3 regions of the Ensifer meliloti genome follow, and region 3 is predicted to be linked to each of the others. Evidence: predicted binding sites of a transcription regulator. Region 3 holds the regulator's gene; each other region holds the start of a gene.
What was found. Region 3 encodes LexA, which represses DNA repair genes until DNA is damaged. Its sites were predicted from a motif close to TGTTCNNNNTGTGTTCNG; they were not measured.
Positions count from the first base shown of each region.

Region 1: PZL22_RS27980 (ATP-dependent helicase) is a predicted target of LexA. The motif match lies at 2,535-2,552, and genes of this name have one in related genera.
Region 2: PZL22_RS20155 (DNA recombination protein RmuC) is a predicted target of LexA. The motif match lies at 2,057-2,074, and genes of this name have one in related genera.

Region 1 covers NZ_CP120366.1:713,773-718,918, reverse strand. The annotation lists gene PZL22_RS27985 (potassium channel family protein) at 1-115, opposite strand, end outside; gene PZL22_RS27980 (ATP-dependent helicase) at 423-2,492, opposite strand; partial or broken gene PZL22_RS27975 (ribbon-helix-helix domain-containing protein) at 2,658-2,910, shown strand; gene PZL22_RS27970 (glutathione S-transferase family protein) at 3,022-3,669, opposite strand; gene PZL22_RS27965 (aminoglycoside adenylyltransferase family protein) at 3,777-4,553, opposite strand; gene PZL22_RS27960 (aldo/keto reductase) at 4,686-5,146, opposite strand, start outside.
Region 2 covers NZ_CP120365.1:2,754,436-2,759,581, reverse strand. The annotation lists gene truA (tRNA pseudouridine(38-40) synthase TruA) at 1-429, opposite strand, end outside; gene fmt (methionyl-tRNA formyltransferase) at 429-1,364, opposite strand; gene def (peptide deformylase) at 1,433-1,957, opposite strand; gene PZL22_RS20155 (DNA recombination protein RmuC) at 2,107-3,312, shown strand; gene PZL22_RS20150 (ribokinase) at 3,419-4,318, shown strand; gene PZL22_RS20145 (methyl-accepting chemotaxis protein) at 4,673-5,146, shown strand, end outside.
Region 3 covers NZ_CP120365.1:375,997-381,142, reverse strand. The annotation lists gene PZL22_RS08890 (hypothetical protein) at 1-241, opposite strand, end outside; gene PZL22_RS08885 (calcium-binding protein) at 642-1,721, shown strand; tRNA gene PZL22_RS08880 (tRNA-Cys) at 1,766-1,839, opposite strand; gene lexA (transcriptional repressor LexA) at 2,060-2,776, opposite strand; gene PZL22_RS08870 (hypothetical protein) at 3,001-3,165, opposite strand; tRNA gene PZL22_RS08865 (tRNA-Ala) at 3,275-3,350, opposite strand; gene PZL22_RS08860 (DUF1254 domain-containing protein) at 3,532-5,070, opposite strand; gene PZL22_RS08855 (DUF1254 domain-containing protein) at 5,146-5,146, opposite strand, start outside.

The DNA of each region.
Region 1 (5,146 bases), on a different replicon from region 3:
AAAGCACTTTGCGTCGACGCAGGATCGCTACGCCGGTCATGATTTCAAAATGAGTGGCGCTCGTTACGATGATGAGTGCGGCGGAAAGCAGACAGACCAACACAATCCCTGGCACTTATCAACCTCGCCCTGTGCTTGCCGCAGTATGATAGGCGCTTACCTTCAAACGCACCAACTCGACTCGACGACGCTGGTACAGCCACCATAGCAGGACATATTGCGGATTGGGAGTTTCGGTCTATCGGGCCCATCCCTGTGTGTTGCCGTTGCCGAGGCTGACGGTGTAGGCAATAGCGGGTGTAAAGGATAATGCATCCCGGAGTCAGCGCGGTCCGCCGAGCATTTCCCCTTAGCTCTAACGGGCACCCCCTTCGAAGCGCCGTCAGAGGACAGCCACTGCACCAACCACGCATTGCTGAACTCTACCGCCACATGGTGCGCATCCGGGCTGCGACATCGATGCGGATCTGCTTTGCGCTACGCTCGGAAACATTGGGGCTGGCGACTGGCCAGTTTGCACTCTCGAAGAACTGAAGCAATGTCGCGGGGATGAAGCGTGTGCGGCTTGCGTAGACATGGCGGTCACCCTGCGCGTGCTGACCGCCGGTGAAGAAGCGTTGCGGCACCATCAGCGTCAGTTGGTCCTTGGCGCGTGTCATACCGACATAGAGAAGTCGCCGCTCCTCCTCCAGTTCGTGGCTGGTGCCTGTCGCCAGGTCTGACGGAATGCAACCGTCGACCACGTTGAGCATGAAGACGGAGCGCCATTCCTGCCCCTTGGCCGAATGGATGGTCGAAAGGATAAGATAGTCTTCGTCGAGTAAAGGCACGCCAGCCTGGTCGCTCGTCGCGTCCGGCGGATCGAGCGTCAACTCCGTGAGGAAGCGCTCGCGGCTCGGATAGCCTGCGGCGATCTGCTCGAGTTGCACGAGGTCGGCCCGGCGCGTTTCGGCATCCTCGTGTATTCGCTCGAGATGCGGTTCGTACCACACCCGTGCCATCTCTATTTCCGTCGGCCATGCGGAACCGGGTTTGCGCAGGGCCTGCAGCAACTCGACCAAGGACATCCAGTCCGTGCCGCTCCTCGGCGGAGCTGGGACTTCGCCAAGCGCCATCAACGGCTCGGGATCGGCCGCAATCGTGTCCAGGATCTTGCCCGCGGTCTGCGGGCCGACTCCCGGCAGCATCTGCAGGAGCCGGAAGCCCGCGACGCGGTCACGTGGGTTCTGTGCAAAGCGCAGCACGGCCAGCATGTCCTTCACGTGGGCGCTGTCGAGGAACTTCAAGCCTCCGAACTTTACGAAGGGGATGTTGCGGCGGGTCAGCTCCACCTCAAGGGGGCCGCTGTGGCTCGAGGTGCGGAACAGGACGGCCTGCTGTTTCAGGAGCATCCCGGATTCACGATTGGCAAGCACCTGCTCGACGATGCAGTTCGCCTGATCGGCCTCGTCCTTCACCGTCAGCAGCTTGGGACGTTCAGCCGACTCGCGGTCCGTCCAGAGGTTCTTGGTGAAGCGTTCCCGCGCCAGGTCGATAACCCCGTTGGCGGCTGCGAGGATCGGCTGGGTCGAGCGGTAGTTGCGGTCGAGCGTGACGATCTCGGCCGCCGGCGCGAATTGCTTCGGAAAGTCGAGAATGTTGCGGACCGTCGCCGCGCGGAACGAGTAGATCGACTGCGCGTCGTCGCCGACGACCGTCAAGCCGCGCCCGTCGGGCTTCAGGGCCAGCAGCACCGAAGATTGGAGCTTGTTGGTATCCTGATATTCATCGACGAGGACATAGTCGAACCGGTTGCCGATATCGTCGGCGAGGGAGGCATCGCTGACCATCTGCGCCCAATAGAGAAGCAGGTCATCGTAGTCGAGGACGTTCTGCGCCTGCTTGGCCTCCACGTAGCCGGCAAACAGCTCCTGCAACTGTTGTTCCCAGCCAGCTACCCACGGGTACCAAGTGCGGAGCACTTCATTCAGTCGCATTTCCGCGTTCACTGTCCGCGAATAGATCGCCAGACAGGTGCCCTTGGTCGGAAACCGACTTTCCGTCTTCGAGAAGCCGAGTTCGTGGCGTATCAGGTTGATCAAGTCGGCGCTATCCTCGCGGTCGTGAATGGTGAACTCCGCATTCAGTCCGATCTGTTCGGCATAGATTCTCAGCAACCGTGCGCCGATACCGTGAAAGGTCCCCGCCCATGAAAGGGCGTCCGTCATCATTCCGGAACTGCGGCCGAGCACCTGTGCGCAGATACGCTCGACGCGGCGCGACATCTCAGCCGCGGCCCTCCGCGAGAAGGTCATCAGGAGAATGCGGCGGGGGTCGGCCCCGTTGACGATCAGGTGAGCAACGCGATGGGCCAAGGTGTTGGTCTTCCCGGAGCCCGCTCCGGCGATGATCAACAGCGGGCCTGCTTGGGCGCCTTCTTCTGCTCCGATGCCATATTCGACTGCGCAGCGCTGTCTCTCGTTCAGTTTCTCCAGATGGGTCGCCGTCGCCATTCACGTACCTCGATAAGCTCTTTGATGTCCGGCCGCGGCCTTAAGAACGGAGGGGGAACATACAAGCCCGAGCGGCCGTTGGAAAGTGGGGCGTTCGCATGCGCATTTGCCGCGTTGTGCTCGCGAGTTCTTGCCAATTCCTGCCAATCCCTATGGTCTTGTCGCATGGGCACGATAAACATTTCCCTGCCGGACCAGCTAAAGAGCCTCGCAGATGAGCAAGTCGCCGGACGAGACTGTGGGACTAGCAGTGAGTATATCCGGGAATTGATACATCGAGACCAGGAACGCCTCGTATTGCGCAGGCGCCGGAGCCTCGTCGGCACGGACCGTCCCTGCCCACGCGGATTACTTCACCAGTCTGCGCGACCGGACCCGTGGTCTGCAGGGCAGTGAAGAAAGTTTCCCCGGGGACTAGCCCGCAGTACCGCTTGTAAGTAAACGGCCGACGCCGCTTGGCCAACCGTCAAGCTCCAGGCGCACGGCTGCAAGCACGCCGCGTAAGGCACTGGGCAAGCGCGGACTTTCGTCAGGCGGTCGGTGCGGCGGTGAAAACCGCCAGTTGAGCGACGAAAGCGCGCTTGTATGCGGGCCGAGCTTTGCCGCGGGCCACATAGGCCGAGAGGTTCGGATATTCCTCAAGTATGCCCGAGCCCTCCAATCTGCGCAGCACCGTCACCATTAGGAGGTCACCGGCGCTGAACGCCCCGTCGAGCCAGTCGGCGTTGCCAAGTCGGCCGGAAAGTTCGCCCAGCCGCTTGCGGATGCGTTCGTCAATGAAGGGCAGGCGCTGCTCGTACCAGGTCTCGTCTTCCAGGTACTCGGCGACCTCGCGATCAACGATCGGCGGCTCCACGGTGTTGAGCGCGGCGAACATCCACGTGATCGCGCGCGCCCGGGCATTCGCATCGTCCGGCAGCAGGCCCGCATGGCGCTCCGCGATATGGAAAACGATGGCCCCTGACTCGAACAAAGCGAGATCGCCTTCTTGATAGGTAGGAATCTGCCCGAAAGGATGGAGCGCGAGATGCGCGGGTTCCTTCATCGCCTTGAACGAAAGAAGGCGAACGCCGTAGGGCTGGCCCACTTCTTCGAGCGCCCAGCGAACGCGCATGTCACGCGCCATGCCCTGGCCGCCATCGGGCGACCGCTCAAAGGCGGTAATGGTAATAGTCATGCTGCTCTCCATAGCTTGTCCGTCTTGAAGACGGCCGGCCAAACGAGATTCCGACACCCTGATACCATAAAGCGGAAGAAGCTTCTTGGCAGCTTCCGACCCAAGCTTCATAGGAGTTCTAATACCCGCTGGCGCAGAAGTGTTGCTGTCCGCTCGGAAGCAGACTGCCGATTTCCCCAGTCGTCCCTGACCTTGCCCAGATAGGCCTCACGCGCATGGATCAGCGTGCCAGCCTCCTGGTCGGGCATCTGGTTTGCCGCCCATGTGGCTGCAGCATCCTTGGTGATGAAGTCACCGGTGGCCGATGTACGCCACATGCGAGCAAGGGTCAGCAAGACGTTCCGCTCGTCCCCCTGTAGACTGTCGACCAATAAGGGGAGTGCATCGCGCATGGCGCGGCGAACTTGTTCCGGCGGAATCGAGGGCAGAAACTCCTTTGCATCGGGACCGAAGAGTGGAACGGCCTCTTGTCGCGCCTGCGCAAGCACCAGCGTATTTTCCGGATCGGACACGGGAACCGGGAGTTCTTCGGATTCAAAGGCCTCCCGCAACCATTCGCCATAGATGAATTCAGCCCGAACAGGAAAATTCGGTGTGGCGATATCTGCCCGCAGAAACACCATCAGTTCGATGCATCGGGGAGTTCCGACCGCACGCGGATGACGACCGGAAATCCGCAGCAAAGCCGCCAGAAGATCGCGACGCTGTTCGTCGGCCACGGGGCAGTCGACGATGGCGAGGAGGTCGACGTCACTCTGCGGTCGCAAGCCACCCGAAACTGCCGATCCATGCAGATAAACCGCAAGAAGCGCCTCCCGAAGAATGCTGCGGATGGTTTCTGTCGCTGCCAGTGCCTGGTCAATCTGCTGTCTGTCCGCTCTCATTGCTGGGCTCGATTTACTTGGAATATGGCAAGGAAGCGTACCAAGCTGTTCAACTGATATGAAGACTCCTGTGGTGCAAAGCAGACCTCCCATGCGCAGCCGGCGCCGGAATTGGGCGCAGATTCGTTTGGATCAAGCCGCACTCGACTCGCCCGGGTCACCATCGCGCAGCCACTGCACGTCACCCGGGGAGAGCGTAACCGAGAAAGCGTCGAGGCTGTGGTTGAGCTCGGCGAGCAAGCGCGGGCCGATCAGCGGGATGACACGGCCTTTCTGCGCCAGAACATAGGCGAGCGCTATTTGAATGGGGTCTTTGCCGAGCTTGCGCCCGAGTGCGATCGCCCGGTCTCGCCGAGCGAAGTTGCCTTCGGAATACCAGGAGCGGGCGAGTTCCAAATCGTCCAGCTTGCCGCGGCCTGCACGGTCGGTGAAGAAGCCGCGCGCCTGGCTCGACCAAGCGAAATTGGTGACGTCATTTTCCTCCAGCCAGCGCATCCAGGCGTCGTCCGAGGACGAGATGCAGCCAGCCCAGACCGGCTGGACCATCTCGGCCAGCGAGAAATTATTGGAAAGCACGCTCGGTTTCGTCTTGC
Region 2 (5,146 bases), 1.3 Mb from region 3:
CATGGCGTCGTGATCGAGCGGCTTCGGCACCCACCAGGCGCGCCGCGCCTCCAGCGCCAGCGGCGAACGGCGGGAAATGATCCGATAGAGATAATGCCTGCGGATTGCCGAGAAACGGGCGTCGAAATCGCCGGGGGCTTCCGCGACATCGAGGATCGAGACCCGCTCGCCGGCAAGCGCCAGATGCGCGTTGAGGGCGTTTTGCAGCGTGTACGACTTCCACTCGCGCGTGAGATCGAGATGCGCCACCTGCCCTCTGGCATGAACGCCGGAATCGGTGCGCCCGGCGCCGCGGATCGAGACCGTCTCGCGGGTCAGCGACAGGACCGCCTTCTCGATTGCGCCCTGGACCGAGGGACCGTTCTCCTGCCTCTGCCAGCCGACGTAATCGGAACCGTCATATTCGACGGTCAGGCGATAGCGGGGCATCAGGCGATCCTCGCGCCGGCAGCGATGGGCGTGCCGCGCAGGAAATCGGCCGCGTCGAGCGCTTTGCCGCCCGCGCGCTGCAATCTCGTCAGCCGCACCGCGCCCTCTCCGCAAGCGATCCTGAGAGTGTGATCAAGCACTTCTCCGGGAGCACCTTCCCCTTCCGACATCTCGGAGGCCAGCACCTTGACGCGTTCGCGACGGCCGGCAATATCGAGTTCGAACCAGGCGCCGGGAAAGGGCGAGAGGCCGCGGATATGGTTGTGCACCTCGGCCGCCGGCCGGGAGAAATCGATCCGGGTCTCTTCCTTCGATATCTTGGCGGCATAGGCGACGCCCTCTTGCGCCTGCGGCGCGAGCGGAAGCTCACCGGCCTCGAGCCTGGCCATCGCCTCCGTCATCAGCACAGCTCCGACCTGCATCAGCCGGTCGTGCAATTCGCCGGCCGTCACCATCTCATCGATCGGAACCGACTGCGCGAGAGCGACGGGACCGGTATCGAGCCCCTTGTCCATTTTCATCACCATCATGCCGGTCTCGCGGTCGCCGGCCATGATCGCCCGCTGGATCGGCGCCGCCCCCCGCCAGCGCGGCAGGAGCGAGGCATGGCCGTTATAGCAGCCGTAGCGGGTGCCGGAGAGTATTTCCTCCGGCAGCAGCAGCCCGTAGGCGACGACGACCGCCACGTCCGCACCGAAACCCCGAAAGGTCTGGCGGTCCGCGGCATCCTTGAAATTGGCGGGCGTCAACACCGGTATGCCCAGCCGCTCGGCAGCCTGATGCACGGGGGACTTCTGCAGGTCGAGGCCGCGCCGGCCGCCCGGCCGCGGCGGCTGCGTGTAAACGGCGGCGATCTCGTGACCCGCCCCGGCGAGCGCCAGGAGCGTCGGCACGGAAAATTCCGGTGTGCCCATGAAGATCATGCGAAGCGGCAAGTGGCGGCCTCCGTCTCTCTCGATTGCCCGTAAGCGGGCGGCGGCTCCAGCTTGAATGCGGCGCGACGCTAGATCGCCTTTGCGCCGCGCGTCTTGGCCGCCTTGGTGAACCTGCGAATCACCATATCGCGCTTGAGCTTCGAGATGTAATCGATGAACAGGACGCCGTTCAGATGGTCGATCTCGTGCTGCAGGCAGGTGGCGAGCAGGCCCTCGGCCTCGACCGCCTGTTCCTTGCCCTCGCGATCGACATACTCGACCGTGATCGCGGCGGGCCGCTCGACCTCGGCGTAGTAGTCGGGGATCGAAAGGCAGCCTTCCTCATAGACCGAACGCTCCTCGGACGAGCGGACGACCTTCGGATTGATGAAGACGAGCGGCTGCTTCTCCTCGCCCTCCTTCGTCACGTCGAGAACCAGGAGGCGCTTCGGCACGCCGATCTGTATCGCGGCGAGACCGATGCCCGGCGCGTCGTACATGGTTTCCAGCATATCGTCGGCGAGCCGGCGAATATCGGCGTCAATGGTCTCCACCGGTGTCGACACCTGGCGCAGAACCGGATCGGGAAGAATGATGAGCGGCTTGATCGTCATGTCGATCCCCATAGCCGATCTTTCCGTCGACGCGCAAGAAAATTGCCATCGAGAAACCCGTTGTGCTCCAAACGGGGGCGACCGGGGAGCGGAAATGTATGTTCTCGTTTTGATCTGGTTTTCGCACGCGAATCTGTTAGTCTGCGGCCATGGAGCCCATCCCCTTTTCCTTCGATCAGCCGCTGTTCCTCATCGGCACCCTGCCCGTCACGGCCGGCCACCTCGTCACAACCGCCGCCCTTCTCGTGGTGCTGTTCTCGGCCATCATGGTGCGGCGCGCCCGTTCGGCTCGCGCGACCGGCCGCGAAGAGCAAATGTCGGCGCTCATTGCAGCGCAGACGGAGATGCAGGGACGCATCGCCGCCATGACCGAGGTCTTGGGCGCCCGGCAGGCGGAACTGAACCAGTCGCTCAGCCAGCGCATCGACGGAATGACGCACCGCATTGGCGCCTCGATCAGCGAGCAGACGAAGGCGACGCACGAAAATCTGCGGCGGCTCCAGGAGCGGCTCGCGGTGATCGACAACGCGCAGAACAACATCCAGTCGCTCGCCAAGGACATGGCCGGGCTGCAGAGCATCCTCGCCAACAAGCAGACGCGCGGCGCCTTCGGACAGTCGCGCATGGAGGCGATCGTCGCGGACGGACTGCCTATGGGCGCCTTCGCCTTCCAGGCGACGCTTTCCAACGGCGCCCGGCCGGACTGCACCATCCGCATGCCGAACGGCCAGCCGCCGCTGGTCATCGATGCGAAATTTCCGCTCGAGGCCTGGAATTCCATGAGGGACGCGGCGAGCGCCGAACGGCGGCAACAGGCCGCGCAGGCCTTCCGCCGCGACATGGAGGTGCATATCCGCGATATCGCCGGCAAATATCTTCTACCGGGCGACACGCAGGATACGGCCTTCCTCTTCGTTCCCTCCGAATCGATCTTCGCCGAAATCCACGAGCATTTCGAAGCGGTCGTCCAGAAGGCGCACCGCCAGCGGATCGTCATCGTCTCTCCGTCGCTTCTGCTTCTCTCGATCCAGGTCATCCAGGCGATCCTGAAAGATGCCCGCATGCGCGAGCAGGCCCACCTGATACAGGGCGAAGTCGTACGGCTGATGGAAGACCTCTCGCGTCTCGACGAGCGCGTACGCAAGCTCCAGGGCCATTTCGCCATGACCCAGAAGGATGTCGAGGACATCCTGATCTCCTCGGACAAGCTGACCCGTCGGGGCGCCAAGATCGAGGCGCTCGAGCTGCAGGCCGAGGCCGATCCGAGACAGGGCGAAAAGCCGGGCGACGGCAGCGGGCGCCCGGTGGACGGGCGCATGGGGCAATTAAAGCTGAGAGTGGTTGACGAGGACTGACGGCGTCGGGCACTCTCCGGCAAATGCGTGTCGCCCGAAACCGTGCAGCGGTTTTGGGATGACGACAGGCGAAAATCTAAAGAGCAAGCCGACGGGACGCCTCCACATGATCACTGTTTTTGGGTCCATCAACATGGACCTGATTGCCACCACCGCACGCCTTCCGAAGCCCGGCGAAACGGTTGCCGGAACGGACTTTTCCACTGCGGCGGGCGGCAAGGGCGCAAACCAGGCGCTCGCGGCGCGCCGCGCCGGCGCCTCGGTGCGCATGGCAGGTGCCGTCGGCTCCGACGCCTTTGCCGAGGGCGCGCTGGCGCTGCTCAAGGAGGCCGGCACCGATCTCGATCTGACGAAGACCGTCGGCGAGCCGACCGGAACGGCGCACATCATCGTCGGCGGCGACGGCGAAAACGTCATCGTCGTGGTCGCCAGCGCCAATGCACGCGTAAGCGGGGACGACGCCGCGAACGTGGTTGCGCAGATGTCGGCCGGCGACACGCTGATGCTGCAGCTCGAAATTCCCTCCGCCTCGGTGGAAAAGGCACTCTCCGAAGCAAAACGGCGGGGCATCCGATCGATCATCAACATCGCGCCGCTGACGCCGGATGCGGCGCGCCTCGGCCGCATGGCCGATATCGTCATTGCCAACGAGACCGAGTTCGAGCTGCTCGCCGGCAAAGCGGGCATCGCCGGCGCCGAGCGGGAAGAGGCTATGAACGGGCTTCACGCCGAGACCCGCCAGACCGTGATCGTAACCCTTGGTGCTGAGGGCGTGGTGGCGATTCACGAAGGCGAACTCCACCGCGCGAAAGGGCTCACGATCGAGCCCGTCGATACGGTCGGTGCCGGAGATACGTTCTGCGGCTATCTCGCCGCCGGCCTCGACGCCGGTCTCGCATTCTCCGAGGCGCTCCGCCGCGCCGCGATTGCGGGATCGCTCGCCTGCCTCAAGCCCGGCGCGCAGCCCTCGATACCGCTTGCCGCCGAGGTCGCCGCCCGGCTCTAGGGCACTTCCAGGAAAAGTGTGTAGCGGTTTTCCGTCCGGAAGTGCCTAGTTTCGGAGTCTTGGAGTATTTCAGTGTTTCCATGAAATATTGAAACGCTCTAGACGACGGAGAGATAAGCGTCCGCCAGCAACGCCGACGCGCAAATCCTGCCGCCTGAACCGGAATCAGCTTCGGCGTTGGCCGTATTTTAATCTTTGATCGTCTAATCAGGTCAGCGAGAAGGCCAACTCCGGTTCGGCCGCTCCTCCATGCCGGTCGGCATCTGGCGCTCCATGAGGGAGCTTCACCCACAGTTCCGAATATGTCGCGCCGCGGGCTCAATACCTGCGGACCTCTCAGTGCGTGAGGATTTCATGTTCAAGTTCCAAGCCAGATCGCTGGCGACAAAGTTGATCGCGGTGACGGGAGGCACGATCGCCCTCGTGCTGCTCGCGTCGAATTACGTGCTCATCTCCCAGACGCAGGACCGTGTGGAAACGCTGGTCTTCGACGGCGCGAAGACGGAAGCGCGGGCGATCGCGTCCGACATCGCGGGAAGCGTCGGCGAACTTGCCGCCGCCGCGCGGACCATGTCGGGCGTTCTGGGGCGCGGCCATGCCGGGCAGTCCACCGACCGCGCAGGCGCCATCAATCTCCTGAAGGCCAACCTGGAGCAGCATGGCTTTGCCTTCGGCAGCTGGTTCGCCGAAGAGCCCAAGGCCTATGACGGAAAGGACGTCATCGACAACACGGAACTTGGCGGCAATGCCGACGGTGCGTTCACGCCCTATTGGTCCAAGGACCGCAACGGAAATATCCAGCTCTCGACCTTCAAGGCCGATTATGCG
Region 3 (5,146 bases):
TCCACTTCCACATTTCATAACCCTCTAGGTGAGGTGGCGGCAGCTTTGCGCTGATCTCGAAATCACGTTTTTCGCGGCCGTGAAAGTGTCCGATGGCGAAGGCGAGGCCGATGATCAGCGCCAACCTTCTCGGCGCAATCACCATGAACAGCAAGGCGACGACTGCTGCAATACAGACGCCCTCGACCACATGCCCGAGCCAATCGAAGTGGCGCTGAATGTAGCCCCAAGGAATATCCATCACATCGCGCTTCGAGTGCCGCCCTCCCGATGAGGCCGGCCGACGGGACGCTATAGCACAATCGCCGATCACGAGACCACATGGTCCTCCGGGTTCTGCTCTTCGTGGACGTCGTCCGGAGCGTGGGCAACCTCTTCCGTCTTTCAGCATCCGGACGCAGAACTTCACCGGAAAGTACAACCTGTAGTTAATCCGAAGTGGTCAATGGACAGGAACATCGCGTTCGGCAACATTAGAGCACTTTCAGGAAAAGTGTGGACGGTTTTCCGTGCGGAAGTGCGTATTTTCAAAGCGTTAGCCCGCTCGTCACTCCGACGAGGCCGGACGAGGTCGACGCCCCCAGGGCCGTCCGGGTCCCCAAGACGAGCATCACCTGCTTTGCAGCACTGTGGAGAGAAAAATGGCGCATCTGATCGGTGGCATCGCCCCTTGGCTCGGGCTCGACAACCACATCTTCGGCACGAACGATCCGGACATTGTCTTCGGAGACCCATTCACGACCGACAATAGCCTGGGAGTCTTCGAAATCGGCGGCTTCCTGTCTTCGGGGCAGGGTGGCCGCGACAGCCTTGACGGGCACGGAGGCGACGACACGCTCTTCGGCGACGCTTGGGCGATCTCCGATCAGGGGCGTGGTGGCGACGACCAGCTCGACGGCGGCGCCGGCGACGACACGCTGTACGGCGATGCCTTCTCGATCGATGTGAGTGACTCCGCGATCGTCGCCGGAGGGAACGATCGTCTCTCGGGCGGCAAAGGCAACGATACACTCTACGGCGATGGCTACAATTGCCTCAGAGGACGTGGTGGCGACGACTGGCTCGACGGCGGCGCCGGAGACGATATTCTCTCGGGCGACGCTTTCTCCCTCGGCGATTTTTTCGTTGGCGGGAACGATCGGCTCCAGGGCGGAGAGGGCCATGACAAACTCTACGGAGATGGCCTCGACCAGGGCGTCGTGGAATCCGGCATCGGCGGCGACGACCACCTCTATGGTGGTTCTGGCAACGACTTTCTTGTTGGAGATGTTCTTTTCTCACGTGGCGGCAGTGGCGGCAACGACCTGCTCGACGGAGGCAAAGGCGATGATGTCCTGTATGGCGATGCAGAGGTCGGCGTGGACACCGCGGGTGGGGACGACCTCTTGATTGGCGGCGCCGGTAACGATCAGCTCTGGGGCGATGGCCGACTTACCGCAGCCTTCGCGGTCGAGACCGGTGCCGATCAGTTCCTGTTTGCGCGGAACAGTGGGCGGGATAAGATCTTCGACTTCGAATTGGACAAGGACATCATCCAAATCGCCGGCTATGGCTACGACGACTTCGCCGATTTTTTGTCCAACATCGGCGACGATGCTGACGGGAACGCTGTCCTGCAGCTGAATGGCACGGTCGATCAGGTCACTCTGATCGGCATCCACGCTGCCGACCTCAGCGCTGCCAACTTCGTCTTTGCGAATGCGGATTTCGCCCTCGTCTGACGAGAGGAAGTTTGTCGGTAACAAAGCTGATCAGGTGTGGCTTTTGGAGGCCTCGGCCGGAATTGAACCGGCGTACAAGGATTTGCAGTCCTCTGCGTCACCACTCCGCCACGAGGCCTCTACGATTTGCGTTTTCAAATCGTGGCGCGGATTTAGAATGATTGACCGCAATCCGCAAGAGGGTACATTTGGAATAGGGACTTTTTTATTCTGTATAAATGTGTCTTCCGTTCTATGACCGGGCGTGGTCATAGCGTCCCAAGGCGCAATACTCCCACGTCAGCGCTTTGAAATTGCGTACTTTCGTAGGAAGCGGCTGCGCACCTGGTCAGGAAGCTCTAATGATAGCGCCGGATGAGGCCGACGAGCCTGCCTTGGATCTTGACCCGGTCCGGACCGAATATGCGTGTTTCGTAAGCCGGATTGGCGGCCTCCAGCGCAATAGAGGCGCCCTTGCGACGGAATCGCTTCAGGGTCGCTTCCTCGTCGTCGATCAGCGCGACGACGATATCCCCGGGGCTGGCGGTGCTTCCGTTCCGGATGATCACCGTATCGCCATCGAGGATGCCGGCCTCGATCATCGAATCGCCCTTGATCTCGAGAGCGTAGTGCTCGCCGCTGCCGATCATTTCAACCGGTACGGATATATCGTGCATATTGTTCTGGATTGCCGAAATCGGCACACCGGCGGCAATGCGGCCCATGACCGGAACGGCGACCGATGCGGCCTCGGCCGGCGGCGCCGGTTTCGGTGCGGGGGGCGGCGCAGCAGGCTTGCCCAGACTGCCTTCGATCACGCTCGGCGAAAAGCCGCGGCGGACCTGCGAAGCGCCCGCATAGGCCTCCGGCAGCTTGATGACTTCGAGGGCCCGGGCGCGATTAGGTAGCCGGCGAATGAACCCACGCTCTTCGAGTGCGGTGATCAAACGGTGGATGCCCGATTTGGACGCAAGGTCCAAGGCGTCCTTCATCTCGTCGAAGGACGGCGGGACCCCGGATTCCTTCATTCGTTCGTGAATGAACAGAAGCAATTCCTGTTGCTTGCGGGTCAGCATGGCGTCACTCCAGAATCGCGAAACAAATCAAGAACAGAACCTATCTGTTCCATATGTGTTCCGCAAGTGCCTAAAATTCCGTGAATTTCGCTTGCTGTTGAATGCCGATCCGCCCCGCGATCCGGCGTGTCGATGGCGATCGCTCGGAATTCGGGGCAGGGGCCGATACGCTCTCGCATGTTTTGGGCTTACGGCGGGCGGCGCAGTCGGTCGCCTATGCAATGCTAATAGGCAAGGCGCAGTCCGCCCGGCGTAAGAACGTCGAATTCAGGCTCGGGATAAGGCCCGTACCACTGGGTGTAGGTCGTGTTGGTCGAGCCTGTGCTGGCGCACCCCGAAAGGGCGAAGAGGGAAAAAATTGCGGCTGCCACCAAAGATTTAACAGGCATGTTTTGCTCCACTCGCGGGAGTTGCCCAGACCTCGAACGGGTCAGACTAAAACTTTCTCTCAAATCAGCTTTTTTGGCAAGCAGCGAGCCGGCAGGGAGGACTGGTGGATGGTGGAGCCGAAGGGAGTCGAACCCTCGACCTCCGCAGTGCGATTGCGGCGCTCTCCCAACTGAGCTACGACCCCACTGGTCAACGATTGTATAAGAGTTTTCGGCCGACCGCGCCAGTGCATTCCACTTGCCGAATGCATCGCAATACAGAGATGAGGCTGACGACTGCAAGCCGCGTCGGTGCCCGCCGGCTGGCAGATAGGGCGGAGTGCAAGGTCACGAACACACAACGCCACTATCGGCTTTCAGCACTGGCTATTGAGCCACCTCGATCGCGGGCGGCTGCCAAGAGCCATCGAGAATTGCCTCTTTGCCCCAATAGGCGCGGATGTAGAGCGAGAACTTCCCGTCCGGCGCGGGCAGCCAGTTGTTTTCCTTGTCGCCCCCGGGCGACTTCGCGCCGGCGTAGAGGGTAAGCGAACCGTCGGAGTTGCGCTTTAGGTTCTTGTTCTTGGTGCCGAGTGAGTAGCGTTTGAGGTCGTTCGCGTGGAAGAGATGCTTGTCGTTGTACAGGGTCAATGACCAGAACCCGTTGACCGGCGGCTCCTGCCCGGCTGGGAAGGTGATCGCATAGCTGCCGCTGCCGCTGAGTTCTCCGCCCGCGCCGTCGTGGTCGGTGTAGAAATATTGCGTCTCGTTCGGCCGGTTGTCGAACATGTTCGATTTTGCCGTTCCGGTCCGGTTGAAATAGTCGACGCCGAACTGCGCATTGTTGGTAGAACGGTTCCATCCGTTCCCGGCCGGACGTCCGTTGTGCTTCCACTGGAAGAACGGCTGGATGACCTTGTCTTCGGTCTCGACCGCGGTCGCAACCAGCACCTTTTTCAGTTCGGGGTCCTTGGAGGCTGCATCGAGCAGCAGGCGGAATTGGCCATAGAGAGCCTCCTCGCCCGGCAACGGATCGACAGTGTCGAGAACCTCGCCGAACTGATCGAAGAACTTATCCGGGACCACCCATTTGGTTTCCTCGCCAGACGATGGCGGTCCGGGAATGTCCGGGACCTTGGCCCATTCGATCGTCTTCATCTCTCCGTCGAAATCCTTCAGCGGATAAGCGACGACCTGGTTGATGACCTCTTGAATCGCTTTCCTGTCCTCGGGCGTGTCGTCCTGGAAGACCCTGGGAATGGCGTTGGCGAGCGAGGTAGGGCAGCGCAAAACATCTGTGATCCCGTCCGGTTTCAGGCCGCTCCACCTCGGACCGGCGAGCAGGTAGAATCCGGGCTTCGAGCCATATGGTTTGCCTAGATGACCGAACTGGTCGGTGCGTGCGTCGTACAAAGCATAGACCCAGAAACGGTCGCCGAAATCCGGCACCTGAATCACGACCGGCTCTTCATCAAGCGCGAAGAAGCCCAAGCCGTAGACGACATCCTGGTTCGGGCACGTGACGAAAGTTTCCGACGGCTCAATGTAGTCGTTGAGCATCGCGATCTGGCCCCGCGGTGCGGCGGGCAGGACGCCGTTGAGGTGGCCCGGTTCCGGTGCCTGAGTGATCGCCGCCCTGCGGTTGATCATGTTAACCATCGGCCAGCCCCAGACGTAGGCCATCTGCGCAACCGTTCTTGCATAGTCGGGAGACATCACGATGCCCGTGGCGGGTTGCGTAACAGTTGCGGATGCGGCGTGCTGCTGTGCCTGCGCCGCATTGGCCGTGACGGCGACCGAGGCCGCCGTCACGGCGGCGGGAACCGCCGCTCCGGCGCTCACCGCTGCCAGCGATGCCGCACCCATGCCGCCCTTCATCAAGTCGCGCCGGGTGATGTCGAGTTGATCATTGAAACTCGTTTTCATAGCATATTCCTCTGTTGAATCGCTCCGGTTGGGCACTTGGACATGGGCGCGTTTCGTTGGGGACGCGCCCCGACCT